Regions from separate parts of the Pantoea phyllosphaerae genome, predicted to be linked through region 4. Evidence: predicted binding sites of a transcription regulator. Region 4 holds the regulator's gene; each other region holds the start of a gene.
The links. Region 4 encodes PurR, which represses purine synthesis genes. Its sites were predicted from a motif close to CANGCAAACGTTTGCNTG; they were not measured.
Positions count from the first base shown of each region.

Region 1: the regulator PurR is predicted to act here: its motif matches at 2,278-2,295, upstream of pyrC (dihydroorotase).
Region 2: the regulator PurR is predicted to act here: its motif matches at 1,417-1,434, upstream of purM (phosphoribosylformylglycinamidine cyclo-ligase).
Region 3: the regulator PurR is predicted to act here: its motif matches at 3,185-3,202, upstream of guaB (IMP dehydrogenase).

Region 1 is NZ_JBPFDE010000005.1:213,529-218,115, forward strand. Features, by position in the region: gene bssS (biofilm formation regulator BssS) at 1-213, opposite strand, end outside; gene ACR6A7_RS09475 (hypothetical protein) at 436-705, opposite strand; gene dinI (DNA damage-inducible protein I) at 851-1,096, opposite strand; gene pyrC (dihydroorotase) at 1,165-2,211, opposite strand; gene ACR6A7_RS09490 (lipoprotein) at 2,481-3,044, opposite strand; gene grxB (glutaredoxin 2) at 3,154-3,801, opposite strand; gene rimJ (ribosomal protein S5-alanine N-acetyltransferase) at 4,044-4,587, shown strand, end outside.
Region 2 is NZ_JBPFDE010000010.1:116,707-121,293, forward strand. Features, by position in the region: gene purN (phosphoribosylglycinamide formyltransferase) at 1-318, opposite strand, end outside; gene purM (phosphoribosylformylglycinamidine cyclo-ligase) at 315-1,355, opposite strand; gene upp (uracil phosphoribosyltransferase) at 1,594-2,220, shown strand; gene uraA (uracil permease) at 2,287-3,570, shown strand; gene hda (DnaA inactivator Hda) at 3,662-4,363, shown strand; gene ACR6A7_RS14625 (hypothetical protein) at 4,408-4,587, opposite strand, start outside.
Region 3 is NZ_JBPFDE010000010.1:98,748-103,334, reverse strand. Features, by position in the region: gene guaA (glutamine-hydrolyzing GMP synthase) at 5-1,585, opposite strand; gene guaB (IMP dehydrogenase) at 1,658-3,124, opposite strand; gene xseA (exodeoxyribonuclease VII large subunit) at 3,294-4,587, shown strand, end outside.
Region 4 is NZ_JBPFDE010000023.1:5,673-10,259, forward strand. Features, by position in the region: gene punR (DNA-binding transcriptional activator PunR) at 1-707, shown strand, start outside; gene purR (HTH-type transcriptional repressor PurR) at 704-1,729, opposite strand; gene cydH (cytochrome bd-I oxidase subunit CydH) at 2,015-2,104, shown strand; gene ACR6A7_RS20225 (C40 family peptidase) at 2,152-2,952, opposite strand; gene ACR6A7_RS20230 (Grx4 family monothiol glutaredoxin) at 3,315-3,650, shown strand; gene rnt (ribonuclease T) at 3,694-4,368, opposite strand; gene gloA (lactoylglutathione lyase) at 4,480-4,587, opposite strand, start outside.

The DNA of each region.
Region 1 (4,587 bases), on a different contig from region 4:
CTTGGCAATGCCAGCTTCAAGAATAGAAATAAATTGTCTTGCCACGTCTGTTGTCAGCCAGTAGGTCGGTCCGACGTCTGCTTCTTCTTCTTTTTGATCCTGCGAGGAGAGCGAATGCAAACGGATCATCATAGCGTCGTAGCTGTCTACGGTACTGATATCCCAGCCCACCAGCGGGTGAGTTTGAATAACGTCTTTATGATTACTGTCCATTATAACCTCCTTATTACTCGTTAAACGAAGTGCATGATGAGGTTCAATGCGGCTTTTTTATCCGATAGCGAGACAATTATAACAGAAAAAGCGTTCTATCCGATTAAAATGTGCGGAGAACAAAAAGTGAGCAAAATATTCGGCGTTAAAAAAACGATTAAAAAAAATAAAATGCCTGACGCATCAGGCAGTTTTTTAACGCGCTCGCGCAGCAGTAAAAAATCAGGCCAGTGGGTCCGCCTGCTGTACGCTGTGAGGCTTTTGCAGCGTCAGTGCCAGGCGAGAAAAGTGTTGCTGCAGCGGTTCGTCGTGATTCTGATTTTGTGCCTCAAGCGTCAGATGATGCACCAGCAGCTGAGCGGCGCGCTCGTCGAGGCAGAGGGTCAGGCTGGAGAAGGCGCTTTCCAGCACCGTCAGGCGACGTTGCTGATCGGCAATCAGCGCCAGCAGTTCACCGAAGGTCATGGCCTCTTCCGGGTTGTCTGTCATCATTTCATCTCACCTCCTGTTAAGCATAACGAGCGCAAGAATAGGCGATTGATCGATCAGAGTCTAGATGCAGGAAAAAGTTATGGCGAGGGGAGAGAGCGATAAAAAAGCCGGATGGCGACACCCGGCAAAAACTGCGCAGTGGCGGTTAATCGGTAATGAACCAGTCGTCAGCGCTTTCCCAGGTTTCCTGTAAAATATCGCTGATTCGATCGCGCGTCTCTTTACCGCCGCCCAGCACGCTGAGCTGGTTCGCGGTGGCATAGCGCACCTTGACATGGTTCTGGCCGTCGGGAAATTCTTCATCGATACGGCGGGAAAGTTCTGCCGTCAGCGCTTCCATTGCGCCGGACGGAAGCGGGGACGTTTTCGCAACGGTAATTTCAACACGCATAGCAGCCTCCGGATTAGATGCTGTATATATTTACAGTATATTCCGGCCGGAGGCAAGCGAAAGCGCAATCAGTTTTTCACGCGCCAGTTCAGGGTTTCGCCGGCGAGGAAGGGCACCAGCGCGTGCTCGCCCATGCTGATGCTCTCTTCGACTTTCCAGGGTTCGCGCACCAGCGTCACGCTCCCTTCATTCAGCGGCAGGCCGTAAAAGCGCGGGCCGTTCTCCGAGCAGAACGCTTCCAGGTGCGCCAGGGCGTCCAGCTCTTCGAAAACGGTAGCGTAGGCGGGCAGCGACGTCGGCGCGTTGAAAACGCCCGCGCAGCCGCAGCTCGCCTCTTTAAGATGGCGCAGATGCGGCGCGGTGTCGGTGCCGAGGAAGAAGCGCGGATGGCCGCTGGCAACCACTCTGCGCAGCGCCTCCTGATGGACGTTGCGCTTGAGGATCGGCAGGCAGTAGAGGTGCGGGCGCACGCCGCCAACCAGCATATGGTTGCGGTTGAACATCAGGTGCTGCGGCGTAATAGTGGCGCCCAGCTTGTCATTGCCCGCCTCGACGTACTGCGCGGCTTCGCGCGTCGTGATGTGCTCAAAGACGATTTTGAGTTCCGGATAGGTTTTGCGCAGCGGCTCCATGACGCTGTCGATAAAGCGCGCCTCACGGTCGAAAATATCGATGTCGGCGTGGGTGACTTCGCCATGAATCAGCAGCGGCATGCCGATCTTCTGCATCCGCTCCAGCACGCTGCTGATGGCGGCGATATGGGTGACGCCGTGGCTGGAGTTGGTGGTGGCATGCGCCGGGTAGAGTTTCGCGGCGGTAAACACGCCCGCATTGAAGCCCTGTTCGATCTCACTGGGATCGAGCGAGTCGGTAAGGTAGCAGGTCATCAGCGGGGTGAAGCGATGTTCCGCGGGCAGCGCGGCCAGGATGCGGTCGCGGTAGGCGACGGCGGCAGCGACGCTGGTGACCGGCGGCACCAGGTTGGGCATCACGATGGCACGTCCGTTAACCGCGCTGGTATAGGGCAGGACCGTATTCAGCATCGCGTCGTCGCGCAGGTGAATATGCCAGTCGTCAGGGCGGCGGATAGTAAGTTGCTGAGGGTGTGCAGTCATCAGTGAAGCTCCGGCTAGTCAGGAAACGTAGAGGCGCGTTTTGGCCGGGTACAAAGCATAAGGTGTCGGGCAACCGTTTGCACTTCTTTTCTTGCAGGGAGGGGGAAAAGAACAGCGGGCACGGCGCCAGACCGCAGATGAGCTTACAGCGCGGGTGACATGGACCGAAGAGCAAAGCGTCCCGCGCAAGGGACTGCGCGGGACGAGCCGCCAGGGATGGCGCTTTTGCGTCTTTGCGATCGGGCCATGTCACCCACGCCTGCACCTTGTCACTGCGTAAACGGAATCACCAGCTGGCCAGGCTCGACCTGAAGGCCCTTAGCGAATTTCTTCGCCAGCGCCTCGCCTTTGCTGCGATCGACGCTCAAGACATAGGCCGGCTTCTGATTGAAGTAGCTTTTCAGCGACTGATTCAGATAGGGCGTCAGGCTTTTCATCACCGCGGCCATTTTTTCCGGCTGCACCTGCGCGTCGACGATCTCCAGATCGCGCAGATAGATGGCGCCTTGCTGCGCGTCGAATACCGGCTGCGCCTTCATTTTCAGCTGCATATCCGCTTCCTGCGGGCCAAACAGCGAACTGACGTTGATTTTCGCCCTGCCGGTCAGCGTGACGCGGTCCGGCTCCTCGCGGCCAATCTGGCTGCTGAGGTCGGTCAGCAGGATATGGGCGTTCACCAGGCCAGCGACACCGATATCTTTTTCATAATTGTTGTGCTTCGCCAGCGCCTGATTCACTTCCTGCTCGCTGATGGTGTACTGCGTCAGCTGATTGCAGCCGCTAACCAGCACGGCGAAAAACAGGGCCGTCAGCCCCAGAAATGCCTTTTTCATTTTGTCCTCATCCAGTTGATGCTCATGCAGCGCCTAGGGTGCCTGAATGCAGATGAGGTGTCATTAAAAAGGCGATGAGAAACGCCGGCGCGCCTCTCATCAAACCGGATCAGAGGGCGATAGAGGAGAGCAGGTTGACCTGCGTCTGCTTCGCCATGTTGTCGCGATAGTCGGCCACGCGGCTCGGCCAGTCGATGCCGGCTACCAGCGTCAGCGAACGCAGCAGCGGAAAGAGGTGGATATCATCTTCCGACAGCTCGCCGTTGACCGCGTTGGGTTTGACAATCAGCTTGTCGAGCTGGCGCAGATCGTCGCTGACCTTTTTGATCAGGCCTGGCGCATGGCTCTTCAGCTCGGCGAAATCGCCGATCGCCGCCTCTTTCTTCTGGCGGAAATAGTCACGCGCCTCTGGCGTGGCGAATTCGGCGAAGGCGGCGTCCGCGATGCGCGGCAGCAGCAGCTTATTAACGTAGTCGTTGACGCTGCGCAGCCAGTCGCCGATCGCCGGATTGATTTTGCCGTTCAGCAGCGGCTCCCGGTCGCTTTTATCAATAAAGCGCACAATATCGAGGCTTTCCGGCATTGCGCTGCCGTCATCTTTTTGCAGAATGGGCGCGACCTTCTGCCCCACCAGCTTTTTCGGCGTCGCTTCGTCATCATTAAGCATCACGATAAGCTCTACCGGCAGGTTTTTCAGGCCGAAAATCATGCGCGCTTTGACGCAAAAGGGGCAGTGGTCGTAGATGTAGAGTTTCATCCCGGTCTCCTTATGATAGTCAGGGCGACGGGCGTCACCCTGATTGAGGGCGTGTCGGAAGTATGGAAGAGATTCCGGGCGAGGGCAAACCTATGCCGCGAGCGGGCCGGGATTTGCAAAATAAAATCAACGCGTTTCATACTGGTTGTTAACGAATATTTTACCGCAGCAGGGGCGGCGGTTATAGTGAAAGCTATGTTATTAGCACCGCTTTCCTTAAGCCTCAGATTTCAGGAGTCATGATGTTTGGCTATCGTTCTGCCGCGCCCAGGGTGCGATTAACCACCGATCGCCTGGTGGTGCGTCTGGTTCACGAGCGCGACGCCTGGCGACTGGCGGATTACTACGCCGAAAACCGCGCCTTCTTAAAACCCTGGGAACCGGTGCGCGACGAGAGCCACTGTTATCCCTCCGGCTGGCAGGCGCGCCTGAGCCTGATCGCCGATATGCAGAAAAGCGGCTCCGCCTACTATTTCATTCTGATGGATCCCGACGAGTCTGAAGTGCGCGGCGTCGCCAACTTCAGCAACGTGCTGCGCGGCTCCTTCCACGCCTGCTACCTCGGCTATTCGCTGGGCGAAAAGTGGCAAGGACAGGGGCTGATGTTTGAAGCGCTGCAGGCCGCCATTCGCTATATGCAACGCCAGCAGAATATCCACCGCATTATGGCGAACTACATGCCGCATAATCAGCGCAGCGGTGCGCTGCTGGCGCGCCTCGGCTTTGAAAAAGAGGGTTATGCGAAAGACTATCTGTTAATCGACGGCCGCTGGCAGGATCACGTGT
Region 2 (4,587 bases), on a different contig from region 4:
GAGCAGGCGATCCTGATAATGCGCGACAAAGGCGCTGCTCAGGATGCGCATATAGCCCGCCAGCACCACCAGATCCGGCGCGTAGGCGTCGATCTCCCGCATCAGCTGACGATCGAAGGCTTCGCGATCGGGAAAATCGCCCGCCGCCAGCGCATGGGTAGGCACGCCCGCGTCGCGCGCGCGCGTCAGGCCGTAAGCGGTCGCTTTATTACTGAAAACGGCAGCGACGCTGCCGTTAATCCGCCCGCTTGCGCAGGCGTCGAGGATGGACTGAAGATTACTTCCGTTACCGGAGATCAGTACAACCAGCTTTTTCATGCGTTGATAACCACGCGCTCTTCCGCATCTGACGCCTTAATGACGCCGATCTTCCAGGCTTTCTCGCCCGCGGCGCGCATCAGCTCTACCGCCTTGTCGGCTTCAGCGGCGCTCAGGGCGATCACCATGCCGACGCCGCAGTTAAAGGTGCGGTACATCTCATGACGGCTGACGTTGCCCGCCTGCTGCAGCCAGTCAAAGACCGCGGGCCACTCCCAGCTCTTCTCGTCGATCACCGCCTGGGTGTGATCCGGCAGCACGCGCGGGATATTTTCCCAGAAGCCGCCGCCGGTCAGATGGGCAATCGCATGCACATCGACCTGCTCGATCAGGCTAAGAATATTTTTCACATAGATGCGGGTCGGTTCCAGCAGGTGATCCGCCAGCGGGCGGCCATCCAGCTGTTTGGTCAGCGGATCGGTCTGGCTTACCTCCAGGATTTTACGCACCAGCGAATAGCCGTTGGAGTGCGGGCCGCTGGAGCCCAGCGCAATCAGCACGTCGCCGTCCTGCACTTTTGAGCCGTCGATAATGTCAGATTTCTCAACTACGCCGACGCAGAATCCCGCCACGTCGTAATCTTCGCCGTGGTACATGCCCGGCATTTCAGCGGTTTCGCCGCCTACCAGCGCGCAGCCAGACTGCAGACAGCCCTCGGCGATGCCGGTGATAACGGCAGAAGCGGTCTCGACGTCCAGCTTGCCGGTGGCGTAATAGTCGAGGAAAAACAGCGGCTCTGCGCCCTGAACCACCAGATCGTTCACGCACATGGCGACCAGATCGATGCCGATAGCGTCATGGCGCTTCAGATCCATCGCCAGACGCAGCTTAGTGCCGACGCCGTCGGTTCCGGAGACCAGTACCGGCTCGCGATATTTCTGCGGCAGCGCGCAAAGGGCGCCGAAACCGCCCAGCCCACCCATAACTTCCGGGCGGCGGGTCTTTTTCACTACGCCTTTAATACGATCAACCAGAGCATTACCAGCATCGATATCAACGCCGGCGTCTTTGTAGCTGAGAGAGGTCTTGTCGGTCACTGCGGAATCCCCACGCGATTGCGGTTGGTGGTTAACAAAAAGCGCGCCAATTCTAACAGCGCAGGCAAACGTTTGCGAGCCCCATCGCCTGGTCAAATTGCGCGCCGGACGATTTTCATCAATCCTTGAATAACGGATCAAAACTTCGCCTCTTTGCGCAACGACATATGGCGCGCTTGCGAAAAGGCGGTATAATCCCGCGATTTTTTTTAGCTCAACTCATTCCGGGAGAACACCAATGAAGATCGTGGAAGTCAAACACCCGCTGGTCAAACATAAACTGGGCTTGATGCGTGAGCACGATATCAGTACCAAGCGCTTCCGCGAGCTGGCCTCGGAAGTTGGCAGCCTGCTGACCTACGAAGCCACCGCCGACCTGGAAACCGAGCGCGTTACCATCGAAGGCTGGAACGGCCCGGTGGAAATCGATCAAATCAAAGGTAAAAAAATCACCGTGGTGCCGATTCTGCGCGCCGGCCTGGGGATGATGGAAGGGGTGCTGGAGCATGTGCCAAGCGCGCGCATCAGCGTGGTCGGGGTCTACCGCGACGAAGAGACGCTGGAGCCGGTGCCGTACTTCCAGAAGCTGGTCTCCAATATCGAAGAGCGCCTGGCGCTGGTGGTCGATCCGATGCTGGCCACGGGCGGCTCCATGATCGCCACTATCGATCTGCTGAAAAAAGCGGGCTGCAGCAGCATCAAGGTGCTGGTGCTGGTCGCCGCGCCGGAAGGCATCGCCGCGCTGGAGAAGGCGCATCCGGACGTTGAGCTCTACACCGCGTCGGTCGACCACGGACTGAATGAAAAGGGGTATATCATTCCGGGGCTGGGCGATGCCGGCGACAAGATTTTCGGAACCAAGTAACTGAATCAGCCGACCAGAGAGTCGGCTTTTTTTTGGCAAAATAAAACCGCTTTAAGGGGATAAATGATGACTCGTCGCGCCATTGGCGTCAGCGAACGCCCGCCGCTACTGCAAACGATACCGCTCAGCCTGCAACATCTGTTCGCCATGTTCGGCGCAACGGTGCTGGTGCCGATCCTGTTTCATATCAACCCGGCGACGGTGCTGCTGTTCAACGGCGTCGGCACGCTGCTCTATCTTTTTATCTGCAAAGGCAAAATTCCCGCCTACCTCGGCTCCAGCTTCGCCTTTATCTCGCCGGTGCTGCTGCTCTTGCCGCTCGGCTATGAGCTGGCGCTGGGCGGCTTTATCCTGTGCGGCGTGCTGTTCTGCATCGTGGCGCTGATTGTGAAAAAGGCTGGCATCGGCTGGATCGACGTGATGTTTCCGCCGGCGGCGATGGGCGCGATCGTGGCGGTTATCGGTCTGGAGCTGGCGGGCGTGGCGGCCAATATGGCGGGGCTGCTGCCAGCGGAAGGTGCCAGCCCTGACAGCACCACCATCACTATCTCGCTGGTGACGCTGGGCGTGACGGTGTTTGGCTCGGTGCTGTTCCGCGGCTTCCTCGCCATTATCCCTATTCTGGTGGGCGTGGTGGCAGGCTACGCGCTCTCGTTCGCTATGGGCATCGTCGACTGGACGCCGGTCTACAACGCGCCCTGGTTTGCGCTGCCGACTTTCTATACGCCACGCTTCGAGTGGGCGGCGATGCTCACTATTCTGCCCGCCGCGCTGGTGGTGATCGCCGAGCATGTTGGTCATCTGGTGGTGACCGCCAACATTGTGAAAAAAGATCTGATCCGCGATCCCGGCCTGCATCGCTCAATGTTCGCTAACGGCCTTTCCACCGTGATTTCCGGCTTTTTCGGCTCGACGCCCAACACCACCTATGGCGAAAACATCGGCGTAATGGCCATTACCCGCGTCTACAGCACCTGGGTGATCGGGGGCGCGGCGATCATCGCCATCCTGCTGTCGTGCGTCGGCAAGCTGGCGGCGGCGATTCAGGCGATCCCGGTGCCGGTCATGGGCGGCGTGTCGCTGCTGCTCTATGGCGTTATCGGCGCGTCAGGTATCCGCGTGCTGATCGAATCCAAAGTGGATTACAGCAAGGCGCAAAACCTGATCCTCACCTCGGTTATCCTCATCATCGGCGTCAGCGGAGCGAAAGTGCACATCGGCGCCGCGGAGCTGAAGGGCATGGCGCTGGCGACGCTGGTCGGCGTGCTGCTGGCGCTGATCTTCCGTGTTATTTCGCTGTTGCGCCCGGAAGAAGTGGTGCTGGACGCCGAAGAGAAGAGCGGTCACTAAGCTCCGTAAGGGCAGGGATGCCCGTTATCCTCACCTGGCGAAAACTGTGGTAGACTTGCCCCGTTTTTTGCCTGTTCCTTTTGAGGTGCTTCTGAACACGCCGGCACAACTGTCATTGCCACTTTACTTACCGGACGACGAGACGTTCGCCAGCTTCTGGCCGGGGGAGAATCCGTCGCTTATTGCCGCGCTGAAAGGCGCCCTCAGTCAGCAACACGGCAGCTATCTCTATTTCTGGTCGCGCGAAGGCGGTGGCCGCAGCCATCTGTTGCATGCGGCGTGCGCGGAGATGTCGGCGCGCGGCGAAGCGGTTGGCTATGTGCCGCTGGATAAACGCACCTGGTTTGTGCCGGACGTGCTGGACGGCATGGAGCATCTGGCGCTGGTCTGCATCGATAATATTGAGTGCATCGCTGGCGAAGAGGCGTGGGAAATGGCGATCTTCGATCTCTATAATCGCATCCTGGAAACCGGCAAAACCCGGCTCTTTATCACCGGCGATCGGCCGCCGCGCCAGCTCAATCTCAACCTGCCCGATCTGGCGTCGCGTCTCGACTGGGGGCAGATCTATCGTCTGCAGCCGTTGAGCGACGAAGATAAGCTGCAGGCGCTGCAGCTGCGCGCCGGTATGCGGGGCTTTGAGCTGCCGGAAGATGTCGGCCGTTTCCTGCTGAAACGCCTCGATCGCGAGATGCGCACGCTGTTCGATACGCTGGATCGCCTCGATCACGCCTCGATCAGCGCACAGCGCAAGCTCACCATTCCTTTCGTAAAAGAGACGCTCGGGCTTTAATGTATTTTCTCTCTATTTTTGGAAGAACCGCAGAACAGATGCCTCTAACGCATAGCAATGCGTTTTAAAAAACGCTCATATTCCTGCTTCAAATAATCAATTTTGCGCGGCAGCTCTTTCATATATAGCTCTGGCGAACTGTAATCACCAGGATTGTGTTCCAGTTCTACTGTAAGCTGTTCAACGATGCGATATAGCGGGATGTTGTGCTCAGCCTGAAACCG
Region 3 (4,587 bases), on a different contig from region 4:
AAGGTTATTCCCACTCAATGGTCGCCGGCGGCTTGCCGCTGATATCGTATACCACGCGGGAGATACCGTTGACTTCGTTGATGATGCGGTTAGAGACGCGGCCGAGGAAATCATACGGCAGATGCGCCCAGTGCGCGGTCATAAAGTCGATGGTCTCGACGGCGCGCAGCGAAACAACCCAGTCATATTTACGACCGTCGCCCATCACGCCCACGGAGCGCACCGGCAGGAAGACGGTGAACGCCTGGCTCACTTTGTTATAGAGATCCGCTTTGCGCAGCTCTTCAATAAAGATCGCATCGGCGCGACGCAGCAGATCGCAATACTCTTTCTTCACTTCGCCCAGCACGCGCACACCGAGGCCTGGGCCCGGGAACGGATGGCGATAGAGCATATCGTACGGCAGCCCCAGCTCCAGGCCGATCTTACGCACTTCATCTTTGAACAGCTCTTTCAGCGGCTCGACGAGGCCCAGCTTCATCTCTTTCGGCAGGCCGCCCACGTTGTGGTGGGATTTGATCACGTGCGCTTTGCCGGTCGCAGAGGCGGCGGACTCGATCACGTCTGGATAGATGGTGCCCTGCGCCAGCCATTTCACGTCGGTCAGCTTGCTCGCCTCTTCGTCGAACACTTCAACGAATACGCGGCCGATGATTTTACGCTTGGCTTCCGGATCGTTTTCGCCCGCCAGCGCGTCGAGGAAGCGCGCCTCCGCCGGAACGTGAACGATATTGAGGCCGAAGTGATCGCCGAACATATCCAGCACCTGCTCCGCCTCGTTCAGACGCAGCAGACCGTTGTCGACGAAGACGCAGATCAGACGATCGCCGATGGCGCGGTGCAGCAGCATTGCGGTCACGGAGGAGTCCACGCCACCCGACAGGCCGAGAATGACTTTATCGTTGCCGATTTGCTCACGCAGACGTTCGACCGCATCTTCGATAATTTTGGCCGGCGTCCACAGCGCTTCGCATTCGCAGATGTCGAGCACGAAACGCTCCAGCATGCGCAGACCCTGGCGCGTATGCGTGACTTCCGGATGGAACTGCACGCCGTAGAAACGCTTCTCTTCGTTCGCCATGATGGCGAACGGACAGGTTTCGGTGCTGGCGACGGTGACGAAGTCGGACGGAATCGCGGTCACTTTATCGCCGTGGCTCATCCAGACGTCGAGCAGCGGTTTGCCTGCGGCGCTGATGGCGTCTTCGATGTCACGGATCAGCGCGCTCGGGGTCAGCACTTCCACCTGCGCATAACCGAACTCGCGCTCGTTAGAACCTTCGACTTTGCCGCCCAGCTGCATCGCCATGGTCTGCATGCCGTAGCAGACGCCGAGCACCGGTACGCCTGCGTTAAAGACATACTCCGGCGCGCGCGGGCTGTTGAGTTCGGTGGTGCTTTCCGGGCCGCCGGAAAGGATGATGCCGTTCGGGTTGAACTGGCGGATCTGCTCTTCGGTGACATCCCATGCCCAGAGTTCGCAGTACACGCCCAGCTCGCGGACGCGGCGCGCGACCAGCTGCGTGTATTGAGAACCAAAATCGAGAATCAGAATGCGATGCTTATGAATATTTTCCGTCGTCATTGAGGCGTTTCCAGAGCGGGTAACTTGATAATGAAAGCGCCCGGCTGATGCCGGGCGATAAATCTCAGGGGATCAGGATCCCATACGGTAGTTCGGTGACTCTTTGGTGATAGTCACATCGTGCACGTGGCTTTCGTTGATGCCGGCGCCGCTGATGCGGACGAACTCCGCTTTGGTGCGCAGATCGTCGATAGTCTGGCAGCCGGTCAGGCCCATACAGGAGCGCAGGCCGCCCATCTGCTGGTGAACGATCTCTTTCAGGCGGCCTTTATAGGCAACGCGGCCTTCGATGCCTTCAGGCACCAGTTTGTCAGCGGCGTTATCGCTCTGGAAATAGCGGTCGGATGAGCCTTTGGACATCGCGCCCAGCGACCCCATGCCGCGGTAGGATTTGAAAGCGCGGCCCTGATAGAGCTCGATTTCACCCGGCGACTCTTCCGTACCGGCTAGCATGGAGCCAACCATGACGGCAGCTGCGCCCGCGGCGATCGCTTTGGCGATGTCGCCGGAGAAACGGATACCGCCGTCGGCGATAACCGGGATGCCGGTGCCTTCCAGCGCTTCGACCGCGTCGGAAACGGCAGTGATCTGCGGCACACCTACGCCGGTGACGATACGGGTTGTACAGATAGAGCCCGGACCGATGCCGACTTTCACCGCGCTTACGCCCGCTTCCGCCAGTGCCCGTGCGCCTGCGCCGGTCGCGACGTTGCCGCCGATGATCTCCAGGTCAGGATATTTTGCGCGGGTCTCGCGGATGCGCTGCAGCACGCCTTCTGAGTGACCGTGCGATGAGTCGATCAGCAGCACGTCAACGCCCGCGGCGACCAGCGCGTCAACGCGCTCTTCATTGCCCGCGCCTGCGCCCACTGCCGCGCCAACGCGCAGACGGCCCTGCGCATCTTTACAGGCGTTCGGCTTACGTTCTGCTTTCTGGAAGTCTTTAACGGTGATCATGCCAAGCAGATGGAAGCTGTCGTCCACCACCAGCGCTTTCTCGACGCGTTTTTCGTGCATTCTCTGCAGCACGACGTCACGCGCCTCACCCTCTTTCACCGTGACCAGACGTTCTTTTGGCGTCATAACGGCAGTAACCGGCTGCGCCAGGTCGGTAACGAAGCGCACGTCGCGTCCGGTGATGATGCCGACCAGCTCGTTGCTTTCATTCACGACCGGATAGCCCGCAAAACCGTTGCGCTCGGTCAGGGCTTTGACTTCCGCCAGCGTCGTGGTCGGCAGGACGGTTTGCGGTTCGGTTACCACGCCGCTTTCATGCTTCTTCACCTTGCGAACTTCATCCGCCTGGCGCTCAATCGACATGTTTTTGTGGATAAAGCCCAGACCGCCTTCCTGCGCCAGCGCAATAGCCAGGCCCGCTTCGGTTACAGTGTCCATAGCGGCGGAGAGCATCGGGATGTTGAGACGAATGTTTTTCGTCAGCTGAGTGCTGAGATCGGCCGTGTTAGGCAGAACGGTGGAGTGAGCAGGAACGAGCAGAACGTCGTCGAAAGTAAGGGCTTCTTTAGCGATTCTTAGCATGGCAATATCTCAACCTGGGGTGAATGAGAACAGATAAAATATTGCCGCGGCATTATACAGGCCGTAATCGTTTGCCTCCAGCATTATTTTAGAAAAAGTCTTGATCCTCGCCAACAGCCATGTAGTATCGGTTAATTAACCCTCTGATTTACTATTTGATCTCCATCACATGTCGCTACCCCCGATCGCCAATGTTTTTACCGTCAGCCGCCTGAATACGACGGTGCGTCAGCTTCTGGAACAGGAGATGGGCTCGGTGTGGCTGAGCGCGGAGATCTCCAACTTTTCTCAGCCCGCCTCGGGCCACTGGTACTTCACGCTGAAGGATGACGGCGCGCAGGTGCGCTGCGCGATGTTCCGCAATAGCAACCGCCGTGTCACCTTCCGTCCGCAGCACGGCCAGCAAATCCTGGTGCGCGCCACCATCACGCTTTATGAGCCGCGCGGCGACTATCAGCTGATTATCGAAAGCATGCATCCGGCGGGCGAAGGGGCGCTGCAGCAGCAGTTCGAGCTGCTCAAGGCGAAGCTGACGAGCGAAGGGCTGTTCGACCAGCAGCATAAACAGCCGCTGCCCGAGCCGGCGAAACAGGTCGGCGTGATCACCTCTGCGACCGGCGCGGCGCTGCATGATGTGCTGCGCGTGCTGCACCGCCGCGATCCTTCGCTGCCGGTGATTATCTATCCTACACCGGTCCAGGGCGCCGACGCGCCGGCCGCTATCGTGCGCGCGATTGAGCTGGCGAACCAGCGCGCAGAGTGCGACGTGCTGATCGTCGGCCGCGGCGGCGGCTCGCTGGAAGATCTCTGGAGCTTCAACGAAGAGCGCGTCGCGCGCGCTATTTTCGCCAGCCGTATTCCGGTGGTGAGCGCCGTCGGCCATGAAACTGACGTCACCATCGCTGATTTCGTCGCCGACCTGCGTGCGCCGACGCCGTCCGCCGCAGCTGAAATCGTGAGCAGAAATCAGACGGAACTGCTGCGACAGTTGCTCTCACAGCAACAACGGCTGGAAATGGCGATGGATTACTATCTGGCGCAGCAACAGCGCCGCTTCTCCCGTCTCGATCATCGCCTGCAGCAGCAGCATCCGCAGCTTCGCCTGGCGCGTCAGCAGACCGCCCTGTTCCGCCTGCAGCAGCGGCTGAACGAGGCGATGGAAAACCGGCTACGTCAGAGCCTGCGGCAGCAGGATCGGCTTTCTCAGCGTCTTGCCGCGCATCAGCCGCAGCCGCGGCTGTTTCAGGCACAGCGCCAGCTGGAGCAGATGCGCTATCGCCTGCAGCAGAGCATGGAGAAGATGCTTAACCGCGACAGACAGCGCTTTGCAACCCTTGCCGCGCAGCTGGAAGGCGTCAGCCCGCTGGCGACGCTGGCGCGCGGCTTCAGCGTGACGACCGATAGCAGCGGCCAGGTGGTGAAAAAAACCGCCCAGCTGCAGAGCGGCGATACCCTGCGCACGC
Region 4 (4,587 bases):
GTGAAGGGCGCGAGGTTATCAAAAAAATGCTCGCCACCCGCAGGCAGTGCCAGCAGCTGGCTAACGGCTGGCGCGGGCAGCTTAGCATCGCCGTCGATCGCATTGTGAAGCTGCCGCGCAGCCGCCAGCTGGTGACTGATTTCTATCGCCACTTTCCCGATATGGAACTGCACATCAGCTATGAGGTGTTTAACGGCGTCTGGGACGCGCTGGCCGACGGGCGCGTTGAGGTGGCGATCGGCGCCACTCAGGCGATCCCGGTCGGCGGGCGCTTCTCCTTTCGCGATATGGGGGCGCTGAACTGGCGCTGCGTCGTGGCGCGCCACCATCCGCTGACGCACCAGCCGCAGCTCGACGACGATGCGCTGCGCGCCTGGCCATCGCTGGTGCTGGAGGATACCTCGCGCGCGCTGCCGCGCCGCATGACCTGGACGCTGGACAACCAGCGGCGTCTGGTGGTGCCGGACTGGCAGGCGGGGCTGGCGTGCGTACTGGATGGCTTATGCGTGGCGATGATGCCGGGCCATCTGGCGCGGCCGCTGCTGGATAAGGGCGAGCTGGCAGAGCTGGCGCTGCCTGCGCCTTTTCCGGAAAGCCCCTGCTGCGTGAGCTGGTCGGAGGCGCACGCATCGCCGGCGCTCAGCTGGCTGCTCAGCTATCTCGGCGATGCGCAAACGCTCAACCAGGAGTGGTTAAGCGAGGATTAACGGCGATAGTCGCGGAACGGGCCGTCGCCGACTGAGCGGCGCTCAATCAGCGTAGGACGCACTTCGATGGTCTGCGACACTTCGCGTTTGCTGGTAATGCGATCGAGCAGCATCTCCAGCGCCTTCTCGCCCAGTTCGGCTTTCGGCTGATGCACGGTGGTCAGCGCCGGCGTGAAGTAGCGCGCGTTGCGCACATTGTCATAGCCGATCACCGAAATATCCTGCGGCACGCGCAGGCCCATCTCGTCGGCGGCGCAGATCGCGCCCATCGCCATAATATCGCCGCCGCAGAAGATCGCCGTCGGGCGCTGCTTCTGCTGCAGGATCTGCTGCATCGCCTGGTAGCCCGACTCCGGCTCGAAATCGCCCTGTACGATCCACTCGGGACGCACCGAGATGCCCGCTTCCTCCAGCGCTTGCAAAAAGCCCGCGTGGCGTCCGCCGCCGGTGTTGCGCTCCAGCTGGCCAGGAATCGCTCCGATATCGCGATGGCCGCGTTCAATCAGATAGCGTCCCGCCAGATAGCCGCCCTGAAAAGCGTTGTCGAGCACGGTGTCGGTAAAGTCGCCGCGCGATTCACCCCAGTCCATCACCACCATCGGAATATTGCGGTTCTCTTCCAGCATCTTCAGCAGATCGTCCGGATACTCGGAGCACATGACCAGCAGGCCGTCGACGCGCTTCTGCGCCATCATCGACAGATAGGCGCGCTGCTTCTGCAGATCGTTGTGGGCGTTGCCGAGAATTAAGGTATAGCCCCGCTCGAAGCAGTGATGCTCAACCGCTTCGATGATTTCCGCAAAATAGGGGGCTTCGCTGGAGGTAGCCAGCAGCCCCAGCGTTTTGGTGTGGTTAACCTTCAGGCTGCGCGCCACAGCGCTGGGCGAATAGTGTAATTCCTGAATCGCCTGCCAGACGGCGTTGCGCGTCTCTTCCGCAACGAAGCGCGTTTTATTGATCACGTGAGAAACGGTGGTGGTGGAGACACCCGCGCGCTTCGCGACATCTTTGATTGTTGCCATTAAAAAGAGACTCCAGAACTTATCAATAAGCTACTGATAAGCATAATGTTAAACGTTTGCGTCCGCTAAGAGAGTTTTCTGTTAATTCGCTACAGTTTTTGTCGGTGAAATACTCACTGGGCAGGACAAAACAGGGGCTGTTGCGTGCGAACGGCACGGGCGTTGCGTCAGTTGCGCAACAGAGCCGGGGATTCTAACAAGGCTTGCGGGATAAAACGAGATTTTTACCGGCAACTATGGGAAAATCACACAAGACCCTGACAATTGTAAGGATAAGGAGAGGTAATGAGCACCGATTTAAAACTGGCGTTGATGACCACCGGCGCGGCACTGCTGATGATTGTGGCCTTTAGTTTTACCGCCGTCATGCACTAACAGACAGCCATAAAAAAACCGGGATTATCCCGGTTTTTTTATGGCGCTTAGCGAATGGTTTTCGGCGTCATCACCCGGCGCGCGCCGATGTAGTGACGCTGCCAGTAATCATCCGAAAGCCCGCTAATCTGGATATCTTTACCAGTGCGCGGCGACTGAATGAATTTGCCGTTGCCGAGATAAACCCCGACGTGGTCAGCGGTGCCGCGGCCGTTGATGCGAAAGAAGACCAGATCGCCTTTCTCCAGCGACTCGCGCTTCACCGGCGCAGCGTCGCGCAGATGGTACATTTCGTTGGCGGTGCGCGGAATTCTGAATTTTACCAGGTCTTTATAGGCGTACCAGACGAGGCCGCTGCAGTCGAAACCGGTGTGCGGTGACGTACCGCCCCACTGATAAGGTTTGCCGAGCTGACCCATCAGCTTGGTCATCGCCGTTTCGCGTGCTTTCTGGTAGCGCAGGCGATGGGACTTGCTCATTTTGAGGGTGGAAGTGGCGTCGGCATCCAGCGGCGTGAGAGGAGTGGCTTTTGCGGTGGTCAGCGTGCGCTGGCGGCCATAGCGTTTGCGAGAGGATTTCAGGGTTTTTTTCGTGTCGGCGGCGGAAGCGGAAAGCTTAGCCGTTTCAATCTTCTTCTGCTTTTTCAGTTTGAGTTTTTGCGCAGTAGAAGAGCGCGCTTTTTTCGCGCTGGTTTTGACCGGTCGCCGTTTGCGGCGCTCATCTTCGCGCGCGCTTTTTTTCTCTGCCTTGTGCAGGCTGGCGTTAACCGGCGCTTGCGGCGAAGCCGAAGCGATGTTCATGAACAGCTGCGCGAAAGCTAATATAAAGAGCGTAATCAGTAATCGCATAGTCCGGTTACAGGGTTAGCGGTTACGACAACAGGCCGTAACGAGGTTAGAAAAATCTGATCGGAGATCAGCGCCGGGGCCATTCTAAGCCAGGTTTTTTTCAAAAGTTAAGCCATTTTTCTATTAAACTGTTACAGGGTTGCAGTTGGGTTTAAAATAAGCAATTTCAGCGGCTTATAGCAGCAAAGTTATTACCAGATATGAACAGCTTAAGTTTTGATTATCGTCAGAAAAAATCAGATCTTTACTAAAGAACTTAACAAACATGGCGGTTTCACCCGACAAGCGAGAAATTGTCGTTTTCAGGGACGGGGCGAAGTCGCTACAATAAACAAACACGAAGTAGGGAATTAAGGAAGGCAATTATGAGTACTGTAGAAAAAATTCAGCGCCAGATCGCAGAAAACCCGGTCCTGCTGTATATGAAAGGCTCGCCGAAACTGCCAAGCTGCGGTTTCTCTGCACAGGCGGTGCAGGCGCTCTCTGCCTGCGGTGAGCGCTTTGCTTACGTGGATATTCTGCAGAACCCTGATATTCGCGCCGAGCTGCCGAAATATGCCAACTGGCCGACCTTCCCGCAGCTGTGGGTAGACGGTGAACTGGTTGGCGGCTGCGATATTATCGTCGAGATGTTCCAGCGCGGCGAACTGCAGTCGCTGATTAAAGAGACAGCAGAAAAGCACAAAGAAGCGGAATAAAAATCCGCGCAATTGAAAAGGCCGACGCAAGTCGGCCTTTTTTTTACGCCTGCTCCGGCGCCGTTTCCGCGTCGTCGCTCGCTGCCATCGGCAGCGGCCAGCCGCCCAGCCGTTTCCAGCGGTTTACCAGCTCGCAGAACAGCGTTGCCGTCTGCTCGGTATCGTAGAGCGCAGAGTGCGCCTGGGTGCTGTCAAAATCCATGCCTGCCGCTTTACAGGCTTTTGCCAGCACTGTCTGCCCCAGCACCAGCCCGCTCAGCGCGGCGGTGTCGAAGGTGGCAAAGGGATGGAAGGGGTTGCGCTTCAGCCCAGCGCGCCCGGCGGCGGCCATCATAAAATTGAGATCGAAGGTGGCGTTGTGCGCCACCATGATGGCGCGATTACAGTGGTGATCTTTGATGCCTTTGCGCACCATTTTGAAGATAGCGTGCAGCGCCTCATATTCGCTAATCGCGCCGCGCAGCGGGTTGCTGGGGTCGATGCCGGTAAACGCCAGCGCCTCCGGATGAAGCAGCGCGCCTTCGAAAGGCTCGACGTGGAAATGCAGCGTCTGGTCGCGGTGCAGCCAGCCCTCTTCGTCCATTTTCAGCGTGGTGGCGGCGATCTCCAGCAGCGCATCGGTCTGCGCGTTAAAGCCTGCGGTCTCGACATCGATCACCACAGGATAGAAACCTCGGAAACGTTGATTCAGCGCGTTCAGGGAGTTCGTTTCAGACATCAGCATCTCATAGCAGAAAATAGGCAGCGCGCATTATGGCAAAAAAAAGAGGAGGGTGCAGCAGAAGGGAAAGCTTCAGCCTGCCGCAGCGTGCAGACTGAAGCGGCAAACTTAGTTGCCCAGGCCGTGACCGGCGTGTTTATTTTCGATCAGCTCGATCTTGTAGCCGTCCGGATCTTCGACGAAGGCGATAATGGTTGAACCGCCTTTCACCGGACC